2 regions of the Devosia sp. genome follow, and region 2 is predicted to be linked to the other one. Evidence: predicted binding sites of a transcription regulator. Region 2 holds the regulator's gene; the other holds the start of a gene.
The links. The regulator LexA, encoded in region 2, represses DNA repair genes until DNA is damaged. The targets are predictions, from matches to a motif close to TGTTCNNNNTGTGTTCNG.

Region 1 (9,550 bases), 1.1 Mb from region 2:
CGCGAATCTGCTCGAGATTGGCCGGGCGCGACGTCGGCATGGTCACTGCAACTTGTGTCGGCGGTTCCGGCGTCGGCTCCGGCTCGGGTTCAGGTTCCGGTTCAGGTTCCGGTTCGGGCTCCGGCGTCGGCTCGGGTTCCGGCGTGGGTTCGGGCTCTGGCGCCGGTGCGGGCGGCGTCAGATTATCCGGCCGGGTGACCGGCAGGCTGGGCTGCGGGGTCGGCGCAGGCTCGGGAACCGGTTCGGGGATCGGCTCGGGTTCTGGTGCCGGTTCCGGCTCTGGAACAGGTTCCGGTATGGGTTCCGGCTCAGGTTCTGGTTCAGGCGTGGGTTCGGGGGCGGGCGCAGGCGCCGTTTCCGTCACCGGCGCCGGCGTGGGAACATCGGCCGGCGACGGGGTAACCTGGTCGTCTTCGGTATTGCCTGTGGGCTGCGCCAGTTCTGCGGGTTCTTCGGATTCGACCGCGCTCGGCGTCTCGGTCTCCACGACCTGGCTGTCCAGCTGGCCCATGCGGATATTGGAGAATTCCTCGATCGGCACCAGGTCCACCGCGATAGACTGCACGGTCGGCTGCAGCGGTTCGGTCCATCCCAGATTGATGAGACCGATCGCCAGCAGCAGAACATGCAGCGATATCGAAGCGGCTAGGCCGGTGCGCATGGCGTCGGCCTATCTCTCGCGCTCGGTGACGAGCCCGATCTTGGTATAGCCCGAGGCCGACAGCAGCCCCATGACCCGCATGACCGTGCCGTAATTGGCCGTGGTATCGCCGCGCAGATAGATGCGGTCTTCTGTGGTGGCCAGGGTGCCGATCGTGGTCACGAGGTCTGCTTCAGCCACCGGCGTCTCGTCGACGAAGATGGCGCCTTCTGGCGTGACTGCGACAGTGATCGGCCGCGTCTGGCTCGGCATTTCGTTGGCAGCGGTGCGGGGCAGATCGACCGGCACGCCCGATGTCATCATCGGTGCGGCCACCATGAAGATGATCAGCAGCACCAGCATGACGTCGACCATCGGCGTCACGTTGATCTCGCTCATCACCGCGCTGCGCTTGCGGCGGCGACGACGGCCACCGCCCCCACCGCCTGATGCTACGCCCATGCCCATGTCAGCGGCTCCGCGCTTCGAGCTGGCGGCTGAGAATGGTGGAGAATTCGTCTGCGAACCCTTCCAGCCGGCCGATCATCTTGCCGGCGTCGGACGACAGCTTGTTATAGGCAATAACGGCCGGAATGGCGGCCACGAGGCCGATGGCAGTCGCGAACAGGGCTTCGGCGATGGGGCCGGCCACCACGGCCAGATTGGTATCGGAGGACGCGGCGATATTGGTGAAGGCATTCATGATGCCCCAGACCGTGCCGAACAGGCCGATGAACGGCCCGGCCGAACCCACGGTGGCCAGGAAACCCAGGCGTTTCTCGAGATATTCGCTTTCGCGGGCGATGGCCACGTCCAGCACCTTGTCGAGCCGCTGCTGCATGCCCACGAAGCTCGCCGCGTTCTGTTCGTGGCTGCGCTTCCACTCTTTCATGGCCGCGACAAAGACCGCGCCCAGCCCCCCCGAGGGCTTTTCGGCCTGCTGCTGGTAGAGTTCTTCCAGCGACTGTCCGGACCAGAATGTCCGCTCGAAGCGGTTCATTTCCGCCTGTGTGCGCCGGTAGGTCAGGGTCTTGTCGATGATGATGGCCCAGCACCAGACCGAGGCGGCCAGGAGGCCGAGCATGACCGACTTGACGACGATATCGGCGGCCCAGAACAGGCCCCAGATGGACAGGTCTGCATGCGGTGCGGCTGCTGCCACTGCATCCACGGCTTCCATGAAACGATCCTTTTAGCCCGGTCCGAAAAGGGACCCTATCGTCGGTGCGATGGGGTCCAAATCTGTCAAAATTAAGAGAAATGCCCGCAATTCCGGGCCCCTTCGGGCACGGCTCGGCGCAAATCGCCCATTGCGCTCTTTATGGTCACCAAAGGGTTAACAAACCCCATCTGCGCGCGGCGTGACGTCATCACACTGTTAGCGTTTGGAGGCGCTCAGGGCCCTAAGTGCTAGCGGAAGGCGGGCCGGACCGCCGCTGGTCTTGATCGCGGCGACGGTCAACTCGGCACTGGTCAGAATGGTCTGCTCACGAACAATTGTCTGCCGGAGCACGAGCCGCGCGCCGCTGGCGCTGACCACCTCGGTCAGAACGTCGAGCAGATCGTCGATCCGAGCCGGAGCGACGAATTCGAGCGCCATCGTACGCACGGCGAAGGCGATTCCCTGCTCGGCCAGTTCGGCATGGTGGATGCCTTGTTCGCGCAGGAACTCGGTGCGGGCCCGCTCGAAGAATTTGAGATAGGCCGCGTGATAGACATTTCCCGAAAAGTCGGTGTCTTCGTAGTAGATGCGGACGGCAAAACGATGCTCGCTCATGGCGACTTGTAGCCCAGTCCGCGCTCGGCCATGGCCGGATCCAGCTCGACAAAGCTCTTGGGGCCGATGCCGTGCAGATCGGCGACGGCCTTGCGGGTCCACTGGGTCAGGTCCGCGAAGGTAGCGATGCCTGCATGGGCCAGAGCCGCATGGGCCGGGCGGCTGAGTTTCAGGCAATCGGCGATGCGATCAATGGGTGCGGTCATCGTGCGGCCCGTTCGTCATGCACGATATGGGTGAGCGCCACAGGCATGTTGCGCAGCACTGCGCGCAGCCAGACCGGCTGAAGATTGAGCGCCTCGAGCCCGTCGCCGGCCAGATCGACCCAATGAAAGCGATGTTCGTTGTCCTCCTCGTGGGTGACACGCCAGGGACTTTTGCCGTCGGGCCCGTCCCCGCCATCGAAACGGGCATGGTAGAACAGGCCTAACTCGTGCATGTCGTAGCCCATGCGCCGATAAAAACTCTCCGAGGTGAGGGCGATGTCGCCTACGGTGGCAGCAAGGCCGATTTCCTCGACAATCTCGCGCTGCAGCGACAGCTTGCTGGGCTCGCCCAGTTCGACGCGGCCGCCCGGCAGCATGGAAAAGCCGTCATCATCCTCGTCGCAAACCAGGACATGGTTATCGACCATGAAGATCGCCGCCACGCGATAATTGAAGCGCTGACCCTCGATCGGGAAACTGATCATATGGCGGCTCATTCCTCGCCCTCCTCGAAGAGGCTCGATTGCAGGCCGACGAAACCCTGCGGCACGATCTTGTTCAGGTGCTGGAAGGCGATGGCGGTCAGCATCCGCCCGCGCGGCGTGCGCTGGATGAAACCCTGCTGCAACAGATAGGGTTCAACGATCTCCTCGATGGCGTCGCGCGGCTCGCTGAGGGCCGCCGCAATGGTTTCGATGCCCACCGGACCGCCATTGTAGAAATCGGCAATGGTGGTGAGATAGCGCCGGTCGAGCTGGTCGAGACCCCGTGCATCGACGTCGAGCCGGATCAGGGCCTTGTCGGCGACGGCGCGATTGACCTCGCCGACCCCGTCGACCAGCGCGAAATCGATCACCCGGCGCAACAGCCGCCCGGCAATACGGGGGGTGCCACGGGATCGGCGCGCAATTTCCATGGCGCCATCGGCGGACATGGCCATGCCCATCAGCCGCGCCCCGCGCGTCACGATCAACACCAGTTCCTCGGGCGTATAGAAGTTGAGTCGCACCGGGATGCCGAAGCGGTCGCGAAGCGGTGTTGTGAGCAGGCCTGCGCGGGTTGTGGCACCCACCAGCGTGAACTTGGCCAGATCGATGCGGACCGAGCGCGCCGCGGGCCCCTCGCCGATGATGAGGTCGAGCTGGAAATCCTCCATGGCCGGATAGAGCACTTCCTCGATGGCCGGATTGAGCCGGTGAATCTCGTCGATGAAAAGAACGTCGCGTTCCTCGAGATTGGTCAGCAGCGCCGCCAGGTCTCCGGCCTTGGCGATCACCGGACCGGAAGTGGCGCGGAAGCCGACGCCCAGTTCCTTGGCAATGATCTGCGCCAGTGTCGTCTTGCCTAGCCCCGGCGGGCCCACGAACAGCACATGGTCGAGCGCCGTACCGCGGTGCCTGGCAGCCTGGATAAAGACTTCCAGATTAGCCCGGGCCGCCGCCTGGCCGACAAAATCGGCAAAGCCCGAGGGGCGGAGCGAAACATCAAGGCTGTCATCGCGCCCGGCGGATGCAGAGGTCAGGGTGGTCACAGTCTAAAGGTCCTTTTGCGCGGCGTCAGGCAGCGACTTGGCATCAACTACGCGGAATACAAGCCAGGACAGCACAAAGCCAGCTATCGGCAGGATGACTTCCCAAACAGGAAAGGCAATCTTGTCGGCCCGCCGAGCCCAGTCATAGAGAAAATAGGCCGATGCCGGATTGAAGGCGTAGAGCGCAATGACCTGCCCGTCCAAGACCCGCCCGTTCCGGTTCTCCCAGCGTGCCAGAATGAACCAGTAGATCATCGCCAGACCAACACCGATGGCGAACATTGCTCCGACAAACACGAGTGTAAATCCCATCGGCCTCTGCAACCAGGAGGCCAAGGGAAGTGCCTGGCTGGCACCAAAGACGATGAAAGGCGCCGGCCCCAAGAGCGCAGTCGTACCCGCATAGAGCCGGCCCGACCCGGATGACGGGGAAAACCGCGATGCGCGCACTATTGAATGCTCGAAACCGGGACACAGGCCGAGCGAACGGCGGTCTTGTCCTTGAGGTCAGGATTCTGCCGGGTCATGCGGAAGAACATCTTGGTCAGATAATCGAGCCTGGCGTCGCAGGACCAGCGCGGCAATGGCTGGGCGGGGTCATGAAAGTAGTAAGGCTTGGTTGAGCCGTCCGCCTCCACAAACCAGATGGCAACGGCTGTCGCTTCGTTCTGATCGGCCTGCACCACCGGCGCGGTGGCCAGAGCCATGCCCAGTGCGATCACAACAGACTTCCATCCCGTCCGGACCATCGCGCGTTTCTCCCTCATCAGTTTCACCGCGACCCTAGAGCATTTCTCGTTCTGATAGAATCAGAACGAATGCTCTAACTCTTTGATTGGTCGCGTTTTCGATCCCCGGGTCGATGCCCGAGGAGAAAAGTGGCGTCCACTTTTCTTGAAAACGCTCTAGCTGCTCAACTCCCGCAATCCCAACCGGATCAGTTTTTCCGTTGCCGTATCCTCGCCTTCCCTGGCCACCACCCGCGCCACGGCAGCAGAGGCCTGGGCGCTGGAATAGCCCAGATTGCTCAGGGCCGAGACCGCATCGGCAATATTGCCGGAGGCCACCCCATCCCCCAGCGCCGCCTGCAGACCCAGCGTGCCGGCGTCGACCGCACCCATGGCCGGCACCTTGCCCTTGAGCTCGGTCACCACGCGCAGCGCCAGCTTGGGCCCGACGCCATTGGCACGGCCGATCATGGCCTTGTCCTGCAGGGCCACCGCACTCGACAGCTCGGATGGCGTCATCACCGACAGGATGGCCAGCGCCACGCGCGAGCCGACCCCCTGCACGGTGGTCAAAAGGTTGAACCAGTTCTTTTCGGTTTCGCTGGCAAAGCCATAGAGCCGGATCAGGTCCTCGCGCACGATGGTCTCGATAAAGACCACCGCCGCTTCGCCCACGCGCGGCAGAGCCTGCAAGGTGCGGCTCGAGCAAAAGACCTCGTAGCACACACCCCCGCAATCGATGAGGACCCAGTCGTCGCCGAAGTGATCGACCAGACCCTTGAGCTTTCCGATCATGCAAGGCTCCTCATCCGCAGCGCGGAAACACGGTGATGGGCGTGGCAGATGGCGATGGCCAGCGCATCGGCCGCGTCGGCGCCCTTGACCAGGGCGGTGGGCAACAAGGTCCGCACCATGAGCCCCACCTGCGCCTTGTCGGCATGGCCGGTCCCCACGACCGACTTCTTGACCAGATTGGCCGCATATTCGGAGACCGGCAGCCCGCGCAGAGCCGGTGTCACCAGCACCACGCCCCGGGCCTGGCCCAGGATCAGGGCCGAGCGCGCACCAGCATTGACGAAGGTTTCTTCGACTGCCGCCTCGTGCGGGCCATGCGCGTCCAGCACACCGGCCAATCCTTCGGCCAAGGCGGCAAGCCGGCTGGCCAGCGGGCCTTCGACCGGCGGGGTCAGCGTGCCGGCGGCCACGAAGGTCAGGCGGTTGTCCACGGCATCGAGGATGCCCCAGCCGCACCGGCGCAGGCCGGGATCGATTCCGATGATTCGCACGGACTTGCTCATGGCTTCCTTCTACCCGGCCCACATGAGCCTACCAAGGCCAAAGTGAACAAAGCGGAAACAGACAAAGATGTGATGACAGATTGTTAGAATTGCACCAATCGCGCCAAGAGGTCGTTGACGCCCTTCGCGTAGGCAGGGAGCGGGAGTGCAAGAGGACGCGTGCAATGACAGGTTTTTGGGCTATCCGACCCCGATATAGAGGCCGCACGGCCCTGCCGATGGACCTGCGGAGAACGAACCCTACGCCACCCTGAGCCGAGGCCCTTCAGGCTTTTTCATCCCTTGGTCTTGCTCAGGCTGTGCAATATGAACTCATCCCCAAATCCGGTCATATCCCGAAACTGGTCCAGTGTCGGCCGTTGGACGATTTTTGGCACGCTGATCTGCATTGCCGTCTCGGTCGCCTTCAACCGCATCGTCTTTGACGATCTGGGCGGAGACGCGGTCGGCCGGGCCGTGATGAGCGCCACCGTCCTGCCGCTGCTGCTCGGCACGCCGCTGTTCCTTTTCCTGTCCATGCGCGTGCGCGGCCTGGCCCTTTCCAACATGCGGCTGCGCGTCGTGGCGCGAACCGACAGCCTCACCTCCTGCCTCAATCGCGGGGCCTTTGCCGGGCGCGTGGAAGACTGGCTGCATCGCGCACCGCAGAACGCCACCGGCGCCCTGTTGATGATCGATGCCGACAATTTCAAATCCATCAATGACCTGTTCGGGCATCAGATGGGCGACGAGGCGCTGACCATTATCGCCCGTTCGATCCGGGCGGTGCTGAGGCCCGGCGACGTGGCCGGCCGCATGGGGGGCGAAGAATTCGCCGTGTTCCTGCCCAATGTTTCGGAAATGGAAGCCCAGGTGGTGGCCGAGCGCATCCGCCGTGCCGTCTATCTCGCCATGTTCGTGCCCGATGGGCAAAGGCGTCATCTCAGCGTCAGCATTGGCGGCGCCGTGTTTGTGCGGTCCACCACGTTTTCGACCCTGTTCCGCATCGCCGACCAGCGGCTCTACGGCGCCAAGAACGCCGGCCGAAACGCCATCGCCGTGGCGCAGGTGGACGACCACCCCGATATTCGCCTGAAACTGAGCGCCTGACGATCAGGCCGTCGCACCCGGCGGCAAGCCATGTACCCATTCTGCAATGGCCTTGGCCGCGTCTTCCGGCGACAGCGTCGTGACGTCCAGCCTCAGCAGGTTCGGTTGATCAAGACCAAGAAGCGGCTTGGCGTCAGCGTGGTTCCGCCGCGCCATGTCGGCATCCCTCGGTTTTCGTTTGGCTCCGCGGCCCTCGGATTGAATGCGGCGAACATTCTCGTCGAGTGCACAAGCGAGGTGGACCACGCAGAACGGTGGACGCGTCCTGCCCAGACGCACAATCCTGCCCCATTCGGCATCGCCCCAAGCGCTCCCCTCGGTCAGAACGGTGGTCAGGACGACGGGCACATCTTCCGGCAGTTGGCACACCAGATCGTGCGCGACGGCCTCGATGCGTTCGACAGCATCCATGAACGCCTGCGATTTGAACTCGGTCAGCGCAAAGGCGATGTTGTAGACAGAGTGGATGTCAAGCAGACGTGCGCCAAGCACACCGATGAGCTCATGGCCAATCGTGAGCTTGCCAACCCCTGGATAGCCGTTGAGTACGATGATCATGTGGCTGCCCCTCCGGGACCAGACAGCCCGGAGTTCGGAACCGCGTCAAGCTCAGCGCATGAAAAAGGCGGCCAGTTGGGCCGCCTGATCTTTTGTTGCTGTTGCCAGAGAACTACTGGTCCAGCTTGGCGGCGTCTTCTTCGCTCATGTCGAAGTTCGAATAGACGTTCTGGACGTCATCGTCTTCCTCGAGCGTGTTGATGAGCTTCATCAGCGTCGCGCCTTTTTCGGCGTCGATCGGGGTCTGGTTCTGGGGGCGCCAGATGGCCTTGACCGATTCGGCCTCGCCCAGCACCGCCTCGAGAGCCGAAGCGACTTCGGCCATGCCCTCGAAGGAGGTGTAGATATAGTGGCCGTCCTCGTCGGTCTCGACATCGTCGGCACCGGCTTCGATGGCCGCTTCCATGACCTTGTCTTCCGAACCGGCCGATGCCGGATAGGTGATTTCGCCGACGCGGTCGAACATGAAGCCGACCGATCCGGTTTCGCCCAGGGCGCCGCCATTCTTGGAGAAGTAGGAGCGCACATTGGAAGCGGTGCGGTTGCGATTGTCGGTCAGCGCCTCGACGATAACGGCAACGCCGCCGGGGCCATAGCCCTCGTAGCGGATTTCGTCATAGTTCTCGGCATCGCCGCCCGAGGCCTTCTTGACGGCGCGCTCGATATTGTCCTTGGGCATGGACTGGGCGCGGGCATTGGTGATGGCCAGGCGCAGGCGCGGATTGAAGGCGGGATCGGGCTGGCCCATCTTGGCCGCCACGGTGATTTCGCGGGCGAGCTTGGAAAAGATCTTGGACCGGATGGCGTCCGACTTGCCCTTGCGGTGCATGATGTTTTTGGCGTGGGAATGGCCAGCCATGAGAAACCTCGGATAAGCAATTTCTGGAGTTCGGCATGGCTTATAGGCATCGCCGGGCCAATTGTGAAGCCGGAGCGCTTAATCGGCGGCCAGTTGCACCTCGACCATCGCCGCGCCGGCACTGAGGCGAGCCGCCAGAGCGACCGCCTCGGCCATGGTGCCCACGCCGCTAATCTGCAGTGTTGACGTGTTGATCTGGGTCTGGATGACCGGGGAGGTCAGCACCTGCCCATCCACGATGAGGTCGGTGCGCTTGCCGACATTGCGCCCGGTGAACAGCGCAAAGCGGGTCTGCGCCTTCTTGCCCAGATGCACCTCGATGACCGGCAGGCCCGACAAGGCGTCGGCGATAGCCTCAGCATCATGCACGAGCAGGGCAATGCGCTCCTGCGCGAAGGACGGCAGGGGCAGCATCGAGAGCGCCAGCGCGGTCAGAATTGTCACGGCATGTTTCATGCGCTCTCCATATCACGGCCGATCCCGGCCCGACAGGTGAGCGCGCAATGGTGGTGCCCCGGATGGCCGGGGCACCGCGCGTATCAGCCTGGATCGTGCTTGTTCCAGATGTTCTTGTCGATCTTGCCCGCCAGTTCGGGATAGTCGGCCGCATGGAACAGAGGCTCCTTGCCGGCCTTGCGCTGGGCGATGAAGTCCTTGGTCAATTTGGCCACCGTGCCCGAGAGCAGGACGATGGCGATGAGATTGACCGTGGCCATCAGGCCCATGGACGCATCGGCCGCGTTGAACACGGTGGCGACGCTTTCATAGGCGCCCCAGACCACCATGGCCAGAACGCCTAGCCGCAGCACGGTCAGGCCAGGGCGGCTGCCGAGCTTGAGGAAGGTCATGGCGTTTTCGGCATAG
Region 2 (9,550 bases):
CGCGCCTCGTGCACCAGCGCAGCCCCAGGGCCAATGCGCCGTTCGTCGAGATCAACGCCTCGCTCTATGCACCCGAAGAGGTGCAGGTGGTGCTGTTTGGCCGCGAGGCGCGTGAAAAGAATGGCCTGCTCAAGGTCGAGGTCGGTGCGCTCGAGCGGGCGCATGGCGGCACGCTTTATCTCTCGGAAGTGACGACGCTGCCGGCGGCTGTGCAGGCGTCCCTGTTGCGCACATTGGTCGAAAACCGGTTCAACCGCGTCGGCGGTGTGCAGGCCGTGCCGATCGACGTGCGCATCATTTCGTCCAGCTCGCAGAATGTCGCCGCGCAGATCGAGGCCGGGGAGTTTCGGTCCGATCTTTTCCACCGGCTCTCGATCGTGCCGCTGCCGCTCACCCCCCTCAGGGAGCGCCGTGAGGACGTTCCGCCTCTGGTTTCCGTCTTCATTGAGCAGATCTGCCGGATGCATAACCTCCAGCGGCTGATTATCGGCGACGACGCCATGGCCGTGCTCCAGGCCCAGGAATGGCCCGGAAACGCGCGGCAATTGCGCAATTCCATCGAGCGGCTGCTCATTCTCATGAAAGACCAACAGCCCGAGGGTGGCGTCATCACCGCCGCCATGCTGCCGTCCGATATCGGCGAGGTCCTCCCGACGGTTGGCGATACCGATGCCTCCGCGCACCTGATGAGCCTGCCGCTGCGGGATGCCCGCGAGGTGTTCGAGCGGCAATATCTCTTGGCGCAGATCGAGCGGTTTGGCGGCAATATTTCCAAGACCGCCGAGTTTGTCGGCATGGAGCGCAGCGCCTTGCACCGCAAGATAAAGTCTCTTGGGCTCTAAGGGGACGTCGCGCGAGCGGCGTCTGGCTATGCAACTTGGGCGGTAGGCAGCCCTTTGCATCTGTGCCATAGTACTAGGACTAAGACCTGCTTCAGGGACTGGGCGGCAGTCTCTGAATGTCGGGAAAGCAAGCAATTGCAGCAAAAACAGCGACATTCAATGCCGCGGAGAAGAGGCCAATACAATGCCCAGCGAGAAACAGCAGAACTTGCAGGACTCCTTCCTTAATCACGTCCGGAAGCAGAAGGTGCCGGTCACCATATTTCTGGTGAACGGCGTGAAATTGCAGGGCGTCATCACGTGGTTCGACAACTTCTGTCTGTTGCTTCGTCGCGATGCCCAGTCGCAGCTGGTTTATAAGCACGCGATCTCCACGATCATGCCTGGCGCACCGATCCAGCTGTTCGATCCCGAGCAGAACCAAGACCACGACTAACGGATAAAAATGGGCGAATTTGATGAGCATGGGGGCGTCGCTTCGGGCGGCCCCAAGCCTTTTATTGACCGTCAGGCGCAGCCGACGCGCGCCGCGCTTGTCTGCCCCGATCTTCGGGGCAACTCTTCCTTTCATGGCATAGAAGCGCGCGAGGCCGAATTCGTCGGACTTGCCGGCGCAATCGGGCTCAATGTCGTGTTCTCGGATGTGCTGAAACTGCGCGAGATCAGGCCGGCCACTTATCTGGGGGCCGGTCAGGTCGCCACGCTTGCCGACAAGGCCAAGTCCGAGGAGATTGAACTGCTCCTCGTCGATGCGGCCCTGAGCCCCATTCAGCAACGCAATCTCGAGCGCGAAACCGGCACCAAGGTTTTGGACCGGACTGCGCTGATCCTCGAGATTTTCGGGGAGCGGGCGGCGACGCGCGAAGGCGTGCTGCAGGTCGAACTCGCGCATCTCAACTACCAGAAGGGCCGCCTGGTGCGATCCTGGACCCACCTTGAACGCCAGCGGGGCAGCGGTGGCATGGGGTTCATGGGCGGGCCGGGCGAAACCCAGATCGAAAGCGACCGCCGCCAGATCGGCGAGCGCATCGCTTTGCTCGAAGATCGCCTGGAAAAGGTCAAGCGCACCCGCGAACAGCAGCGCCGCCAGCGCACAAGGGCGCAGATCCCGATTGTCGCGCTGGTCGGCTATACCAATGCCGGAAAATCGAGCCTGTTCAATCGGTTGACCGGGGCAGGGGTGTTCGCCAAGGATCTGCTCTTTGCGACCCTGGACACCACCGTGCGCAAGATCACCCTGCCGCATGGCCGCGAAGTCATGCTGAGCGACACCGTGGGCTTCGTCGCCGATCTGCCTCACGATCTTGTGGCGGCATTTCGCGCGACCCTCGAAGAGGTCACCGAGGCCGATATCATCCTGCATGTCCGCGACATCGCCAATGCCGATCACGCGGCGCAGGCGCAGGATGTGCTGACTGTGCTCGATGAATTGGGCGTGTCCGCCGAAAACACTGCCATTGTCGAAGTCTGGAACAAGGTCGACCTTCTGGAAGACCCCGTGCTGGCCCTGGCCTCAGCAAAGCCCGCAGGGGCCGTCGTCACCAGCGTGCCGCTGTCGGCGCAGACCGGGCAGGGGGTGGATCACCTGCTCGAGGTCATCGAGAAAACCCTGGGGGAGCAAAGCCGGACCTATCAGGTCCATGTGCCGCACAGCGCCGGGGCCGATATCGGCTGGCTACACAGCCATGCCGAGGTCGTCTTGCGCGGTGAGCCCGACGAGCGCGGCACCAGTTTTGTCGTGCGTGTCGATCCGCGCCACCGGGCCATGTTCCTCGAGCGGTTCAATGGCCGGATCGAGGCCGACGGCAGCTAGAGTTTGTCGCGGGCGCGAACCTCGTTCCAATAGCCGTCCAACCGGTCCAGACCGGCCTGCTCGGGCGCAATTCCATCTTCGCGGCATCGCGCCTCGACATGGTGAAAGCGCCGCGTGAATTTTGAATTGGCATCCCGCAATGCCGCTTCCGGGTCAATGCCGGCCTTGCGGGCGAGATTGGCGACCGCAAACAACAGGTCCCCGATTTCCTCGTGGACGGCCCCGGCATCATGAGCTGCATGGGCTCCAAAAACCTCGTCCAGTTCCTCCTCGACCTTGTGGCGCACCTGCTGAAGGTCGGGCCAGTCAAAACCCACCTTTGCCGCGCGCTTTGTCAGCTTTGCGGCGCGGGCGAGGGCGGGCAGCACCTGTGGAACATCGTCGAGTACGGACGGCTCAGCCTGCCCCTTGCTGCCCGCCTTTGCCGCGCGCTCGGCAACCTTTATGGCCTCCCAGCGGTCCTGCGCATCCGAGGCTCCGGAAGCGGACACCGCCCCAAAAACATGCGGATGGCGGCGGATAAGCTTTTCCGTGATCGCATGGATGACATCGCCAATGTCAAAGTGACCGGCTTCCTTGGCCATCTGCGCATGATAGATGGGCTGCAGCAGCAGATCGCCTAGTTCCTCGCGCAAGTCGGCAAAATCCTCGCGCTCGATTGCGTCCGCAACCTCATAGGCCTCTTCGATCGTGTAGTGCCTGATCGTCCTGAAATCCTGCTCGAGATCCCATGGACATCCACCATCGGGATCACGCAGGGCGGCCATGATTTCGATAAGGCGGCTGAGATCGCGAGAGGGCTGCATGGTCGGGTCCTGAGGAATCGGTGGCGCCAGCGTATCAGCCCGGGAGTGGAGTGGCACCGTCAGCGGCCATCAACGCATCTCCGTAATTCGCATAATATATATTATGGAACTATTTGATGTGACCGCGGCCTGGATTTCGGACGGTTTTACCGTAGCCAGGCTCACGAATACGGCAAGGCCGGGTTATGAACTAAGACGATTTCGTGCCGGCCAAAGGTGCAAGCCTTCCCAAGTCCGGCCAGCTGTCGCTACGGTTCCCCAAGCGCGTACTTGGCTGAACCTCCCGGAGAGCCTGCCGGACCTCGCGTCTACCATGTCCGTGCCTACGACGATTCTGTCATAAGCCGTGATGGTTCCGCTAGTCCGCATGGTGGCTTGCTGGGCGTCACCGAGAGTTCGAAGACTTCATGGTGAGCCTGTCCAATCTCGAGGTTTTTTGACCAAGCCCTTGGCGCCGTCCGGCCTTATTGCCGTCGCGACATTGGGCCATCAGCGCAACCTTTGCTCCTCCCGGCGCGTGAGGAGTTGCAGAACATAACTGGAACACGTATAGTCGTTCCGTCTATGTTCCGATTCTAGGGTTGTGGGGCCGATGCTGACACGCAAACAACACGAACTGCTGATGTTCATCCATGAACGGATGAAGGAAAGCGGGATCCCGCCCTCGTTCGACGAGATGAAGGATGCGCTCGATCTCGCATCCAAGTCGGGCATTCACCGATTGATCACGGCTCTGGAAGAGCGTGGTTTCATCCGGCGGCTGCCCAACCGGGCGCGGGCGCTGGAAGTGGTCAAGCTTCCGGACTCGATGAATCCATCCTTGGGCGGTCGCAAGGCACGCTTCGAGCCCGCCGTAATCGAGGGCAGTCTCGGAAAGGTATCAGCACCCCCTGCCCGTGCATCGTCGGGGTCGGACGATTATGCGCGGCCGGTGTCCATACCGGTCATGGGACGCATTGCGGCCGGTACGCCGATCGAAGCCATTCAATCGCACTCGCACACCATCGCCGTACCGCCTGAAATGCTCGGGCCTGGCGAGCATTATGCGCTCGAAGTGCGCGGGGACTCGATGATCGAGGCCGGGATTTTCGATGGCGACACGGTTCTCATCAAGAAGCAGGACATTGCCTCGACCGGCGAGATCATCGTGGCCTTGGTCGATGATGAGGAAGCCACGCTCAAGCGCCTGCGGCGCAAGGGCAATACCGTGGCGCTGGAAGCCGCCAATCCGGCCTATGAAACCCGCATCTTCCCGCCCGACCGGGTAAAGGTCCAGGGCCGTCTCGTGGGGCTGCTGCGGAAATATTAAGGTGGGTTATCCCACAGCCAAGGCCGTCATGGACGCCTATGCCGAAGGCATAAATGCCCATGACTTTGACCTGCTCGAAGACCTGATCGATGCCGACGCGGTCTTCTGGTTCAGCTCCGGATCCTATCGTGGCTTGCCCGCAATTCGAGCTGCCTTCGAGGCGACCTGGACCCGGCTTCAGAACGAGACCTATTGGCTCGAAGAGCTAGCCTGGATTGCCTCAGATGATGGGGCGGCTGCCTGCACTTATTCGTTCCGCTGGCGAGCGGAGGTTGATGGCTCACGCATCGAGGGCGGCGGGCGCGGCACGAGTGTCTTGCGGCGCCGTGCCGAGGGCTGGCTTATCGTGCACGAGCATTTGAGTGCGGAGCCGACGTGATGCCGGTCGAAAAGGTCTGCCCTGTCGTAGTGCGCGGCCATGCTGCGGGACTGGAAATATTGGCCTTCGCCCACCCCCTGGCCGGCTGGCAATTGGTGAAAGGCACGCGGGAGCCGGGGGAGTCCATAGCCGAGGGCGCGTTGCGCGAACTGGCTGAAGAGTCCGGTATTGTGGGGCAAGCCGGAGCGGGTACAGTCTGGACAAGTGAGCACATCGCCGCGGGGCAAGTGTGGCATTTCGTACCTGTCACCGTGGGTGATGTGCCTGATCGCTTTTCTTTCCACACGCTGGACGATGGTGGTCACCGCTTTGATTTCTTCTGGTGGAATTTGACTGCGTCGCCGGGACCCGAATGGCACCCATTTTTCGTCTTGGCCTTGGATGAGATCTCAGCAAGGACCCCCACGAGCTCCTGACGCATCGGTGTTTCAGGGCCCCGCTCGGTCCAGAGGCTTGGTGAGCTAAGCTGGTGCTCATCGATGGATTGACACACCGCGTTCCCGTTCACTCCCGGTGTCATTCCCGCGAAAGCGGGAACCTTTGGTTGATCGGAAATCCCTGCGTTCGGGGAGATTTCCCTGAAAATCTCGATGCGACCAGCTTGCATGCACCCGGCCTGCATGCGCCGGGTCACGGGCGAAGTGTTGACCGCGCCGCGTGTGAGTAGCCTGAAGTTATCCCCCTCCCCCAAGACCACAGGCATATTGTGCTCACCCCTGCACGGGCTGCGCGGTCGCGACGAACAATCGGTGCGGGGGACCGGATGGAGAAACGGGGTCGCCCATCTTCCGTTCGCGCATATGGACGGACCCCCGGAACCTCCCCGGGGATCATGTCGGGCCCTTCCGGCTGCACCGGATTGGCAGCTGCCACGTCGCCAGCAGGGCGAAGACGAAGCAGTCCCTCATGGACGGCACCGGACGCAACGCCGCCGAAACCAATGCGATGAACGAGTCTCCGGTGCATGGGGCGAGGTTTTCCTCACCTATACTTTTGCCGGACGACCGGCACCGAGGCGAATCTCGCCCCATGCCGCAGCTTCGAGGCGGCGGCACGCAAAATCCTTCCGGTGGAAGGATTTTAGTCGAGAAGGCCATGAGAGCTAATCTCGAATGGCAGAGGCGGTGGTATCACGAACCCGGAGGCCATTGGCCGTCCGGCGTTTCGGCACGTCCGCCCAACGGCAAACCGGCCCTGCAGAACGGGCCGGTTTCCTTGAGCGTCTGACTTGTGAACTGAACCATCGCTGTCATCGCCCCTCCCCTCAGGGGAGAGGGATGGGGTGAGGGGTGAAAGAAAGTGATCAGTGATTGTCGCGCGGCACGCCTTCGGTCTGGGCGATGCGCTGATATTTGACGGCCGGGCGCAGAACCGCGCCGTCGCCGAGCTGGTCGACAATGCCGCGCTGAATTTCCTGCCAGGGCGTCTGGTGCCTGGGGAACTTGTAGCCACCCTCCGCCTCCAGCGCCGCACGCCGCGTCGCAATCTCGTCGTCCGAAATCAGGATATCGGCCTCGCCCTTGTTGAGATCGATGCGGACCCGGTCGCCGGTGCGCAGGATGGCCAGGTTCCCCCCGGCCGCCGCCTCCGGCGAGGCGTTGAGAATTGAGGGCGAACCGGATGTGCCGGACTGGCGGCCATCACCGATACAGGCCAGCGAGGAGACACCCTTCTTGATGAGGTAGTCGGGCGGCCGCATGTTGACCACTTCCGCCGCGCCGGGATAGCCGACCGGACCGGCGCCGCGCATGAAGAGCAGCGTGTGCTCGTCGATGTCGAGCGTCGGATCGTCGATGCGATGGTGATAGTCCTCGGGGCCATCGAAGACCACCGCCTTGCCTTCGAACATGCCGGGATGGGCCGGATCGCTGAGATAGCGGGTACGGAATTCCTCGCTGATCACGCTGGTCTTCATGATGGCGCTGTCGAACAGGTTGCCGCGCAGCACAAGGAAGCCTGCTTCCTTCTTCATCGGATTGTCGAATGGCCGGATGACCTTGTCGTCCTCGATCACCGTGCTGGCGCAGTTCTCGCCGATGGTCTTGCCATTGACCGTCGGGGCGTTCTCATGGATGAGCCCCTGCTTCATCAGTTCGTTGACGACCGCCGGGACACCGCCGGCATGGTAGTAGTCTTCGCCCAGATATTCGCCGGCGGGCTGCAGGTTCACCAGGAGGGGAACCTTGTGGCCGTGCTGCTGCCATTCCTCGATGCTGAGATCGACGCCGATGTGGCGTGCAATGGCATTGATGTGGATTGGTGCATTGGTCGAGCCGCCGATGGCCGAATTGACCACGATGGCGTTGAGGAAGTTCTCCTTGGTCAGAATATCGGAGGGCTTGAGATCCTCCTTGACCATATCGACGATCCGCTTGCCGGTGCGCCAGGCCATTTCCTGGCGGTCGCGATAGGGCGCCGGAATAGCAGCCGATCCTGGCAGTTGCATGCCGAGCGCCTCGGCCAGCGAGTTCATCGTGGTGGCCGTGCCCATGGTGTTGCAATAGCCGGTGGACGGGGCTGAGGACGCGACGAGTTCAATGAACTTCGGATAGTCGATCTCGCCGGCGGCCAGCATTTGCCGCGCCTTCCAGACGATGGTGCCCGAGCCGGTCCGTTCGCCCTTGTGCCAGCCGTTCAGCATGGGGCCGACGGACAGCGCGATGGCGGGAATGTTGACCGTAGCCGCACCCATGAGCATGGCCGGCGTGGTCTTGTCACAGCCGATGGTCAGCACGACGCCGTCCAGCGGGTAGCCGTAAAGCACTTCAACCAGGCCGAGATAGGCCAGATTGCGGTCAAGCCCGGCCGTCGGGCGCTTGCCGGTCTCCTGGATAGGATGCACCGGAAACTCGATGGCGATGCCCCCGGCTTCGCGAATGCCTTCACGCACCCGTTCGGCCAGAACCATATGGTGGCGGTTGCAAGGGCTGAGATCCGATCCGGTCTGGGCAATGCCGATGATCGGCTTGCCGGACTGGAGTTCCTCACGCGACACGCCGTAATTCATGTAGCGCTCGAGATAGAGCGCGGTCATGTCTGGATTGTCGGGATTGTCGAACCACGCGCGCGATCGAAGCTTGCGGCTGCCGTTGCCGCCAATGTCTGCCGTCATGATGTCAGTTCCTTGTGTGTCCCGCGCGGGACTCGGGGGCTTGTTCAAGGCATGGTCTATCACGATGCCATCGCCTTTGGTGCAAAAATCATACAATTCATACGCCCGGGTCGGCAAAGCAAAAAAGCTCGTCTGGTCAAAAAATCTTACTTTTGTGTGCGCAGTTGCCGTCGAGTTGGGGTATGGCAGCGTGAGTGCGGAATCGACTGACGGGGACCTGCCGGGCCTGTAGTGTCGTCCGCATCAAATTGAGGGGAATTGCCGCGTGACCGAGACTGTTGCCTGGATTGCTGTCGACTGGGGAACCTCCAACCTGAGGGCGTGGGGCATTGCCGGCAATGGTGACGTTCTGGCCTCGACCAGTTCGGACAAGGGGATGGGCAAGCTGTCGCCCCCCGACTATCCGGGTGTCCTGGCCGAGATCGTGGGCAACCTGGCGCCTGCCACCCCTGCCCTGCCCGTGCTGATTTGCGGCATGGCCGGTGCCCGTCAGGGATGGAAGGAGGCGCCTTATCTCGAGGCGCCAGCCGACTTGCGGGATCTGGCCGCTCACGCGGTTCGGCCGGAATCAAGCGGCACGGATGTGAACGTCTCGATCCTGCCCGGCGTCTGCCAGCGCCAGAATGGCGATGACGTCATGCGCGGCGAGGAAACGCAGTTGCTGGGCCTCGCGGGCGTGGTGCCGGGATATTCAGGCCTTGTCTGCATGCCCGGGACACATTCGAAATGGGCCATGCTTTCGGGAACGCGACTTGAGTCCTTCTCGACGGTCATGACCGGTGAAATGTATGAGTTGCTGCGTGTCCACTCCGTCCTGCGGCATTCGCTGGGCGGGTCCATCGAGGAGGCGGACCGGCAGGCTGGGTTTGCTGCAGGCGCTGCCGATGGTCTCGATGCACCCGACCAACTTCTCGGCCGGCTGTTCCGGGTTCGCGCCGGGGCTCTGCTATCCGCTCGATCGTCAGGGTGGTGCAGCGGCTACCTGTCCGGTCTGTTGATTGGCAGCGAAGTGGCCGCGAAGCGGTCGATGATTGGTCCGGTCGCCGTCCCTCTGATCGGCTCACCGGCCCTGTGTGCCCTCTATCAGCAGGTCCTCGAAATGGCCGGGCTGTCGGGGCAACCGCATGACGCAACCGAGGTCACGCTGTCTGGCCTCAGAATGGCCCATGCGGCCCAGTTACAAGGATAATCCCATGGCGCATCGTCACATCATTGCCATCCTGCGCGGCATCACGCCGGACGAGGCCGTGCCGGTCTGCACGGCCCTGGTCGAGGCTGGAATTACCCTG

Region 1: a site for LexA is predicted at 6,223-6,240, ahead of ruvC (crossover junction endodeoxyribonuclease RuvC). Genes of this name have one in related genera too.

Annotation. Positions count from the first base shown of each region.
Region 1 is NZ_CP075529.1:1,852,624-1,862,173, forward strand. Features, by position in the region: gene KIT02_RS08975 (hypothetical protein) at 1-661, opposite strand, end outside; gene KIT02_RS08980 (ExbD/TolR family protein) at 671-1,108, opposite strand; gene tolQ (protein TolQ) at 1,110-1,811, opposite strand; gene ybgC (tol-pal system-associated acyl-CoA thioesterase) at 2,019-2,417, opposite strand; gene KIT02_RS08995 (hypothetical protein) at 2,414-2,623, opposite strand; gene KIT02_RS09000 (NUDIX domain-containing protein) at 2,620-3,120, opposite strand; gene ruvB (Holliday junction branch migration DNA helicase RuvB) at 3,117-4,154, opposite strand; gene KIT02_RS09010 (hypothetical protein) at 4,158-4,466, opposite strand; gene KIT02_RS09015 (hypothetical protein) at 4,604-4,921, opposite strand; gene ruvA (Holliday junction branch migration protein RuvA) at 5,060-5,677, opposite strand; gene ruvC (crossover junction endodeoxyribonuclease RuvC) at 5,674-6,180, opposite strand; gene KIT02_RS09030 (GGDEF domain-containing protein) at 6,487-7,269, shown strand; gene KIT02_RS09035 (AAA family ATPase) at 7,273-7,827, opposite strand; gene KIT02_RS09040 (YebC/PmpR family DNA-binding transcriptional regulator) at 7,940-8,686, opposite strand; gene KIT02_RS09045 (hypothetical protein) at 8,765-9,130, opposite strand; gene KIT02_RS09050 (sodium:alanine symporter family protein) at 9,226-9,550, opposite strand, start outside.
Region 2 is NZ_CP075529.1:761,271-770,820, reverse strand. Features, by position in the region: gene KIT02_RS03745 (sigma-54 dependent transcriptional regulator) at 1-842, shown strand, start outside; gene hfq (RNA chaperone Hfq) at 1,027-1,278, shown strand; gene hflX (GTPase HflX) at 1,288-2,655, shown strand; gene mazG (nucleoside triphosphate pyrophosphohydrolase) at 2,652-3,461, opposite strand; gene lexA (transcriptional repressor LexA) at 4,054-4,770, shown strand; gene KIT02_RS03720 (nuclear transport factor 2 family protein) at 4,772-5,149, shown strand; gene KIT02_RS03715 (NUDIX domain-containing protein) at 5,149-5,565, shown strand; gene KIT02_RS03710 (IlvD/Edd family dehydratase) at 6,453-8,261, opposite strand; gene KIT02_RS03705 (2-dehydro-3-deoxygalactonokinase) at 8,527-9,450, shown strand; gene KIT02_RS03700 (2-dehydro-3-deoxy-6-phosphogalactonate aldolase) at 9,455-9,550, shown strand, end outside.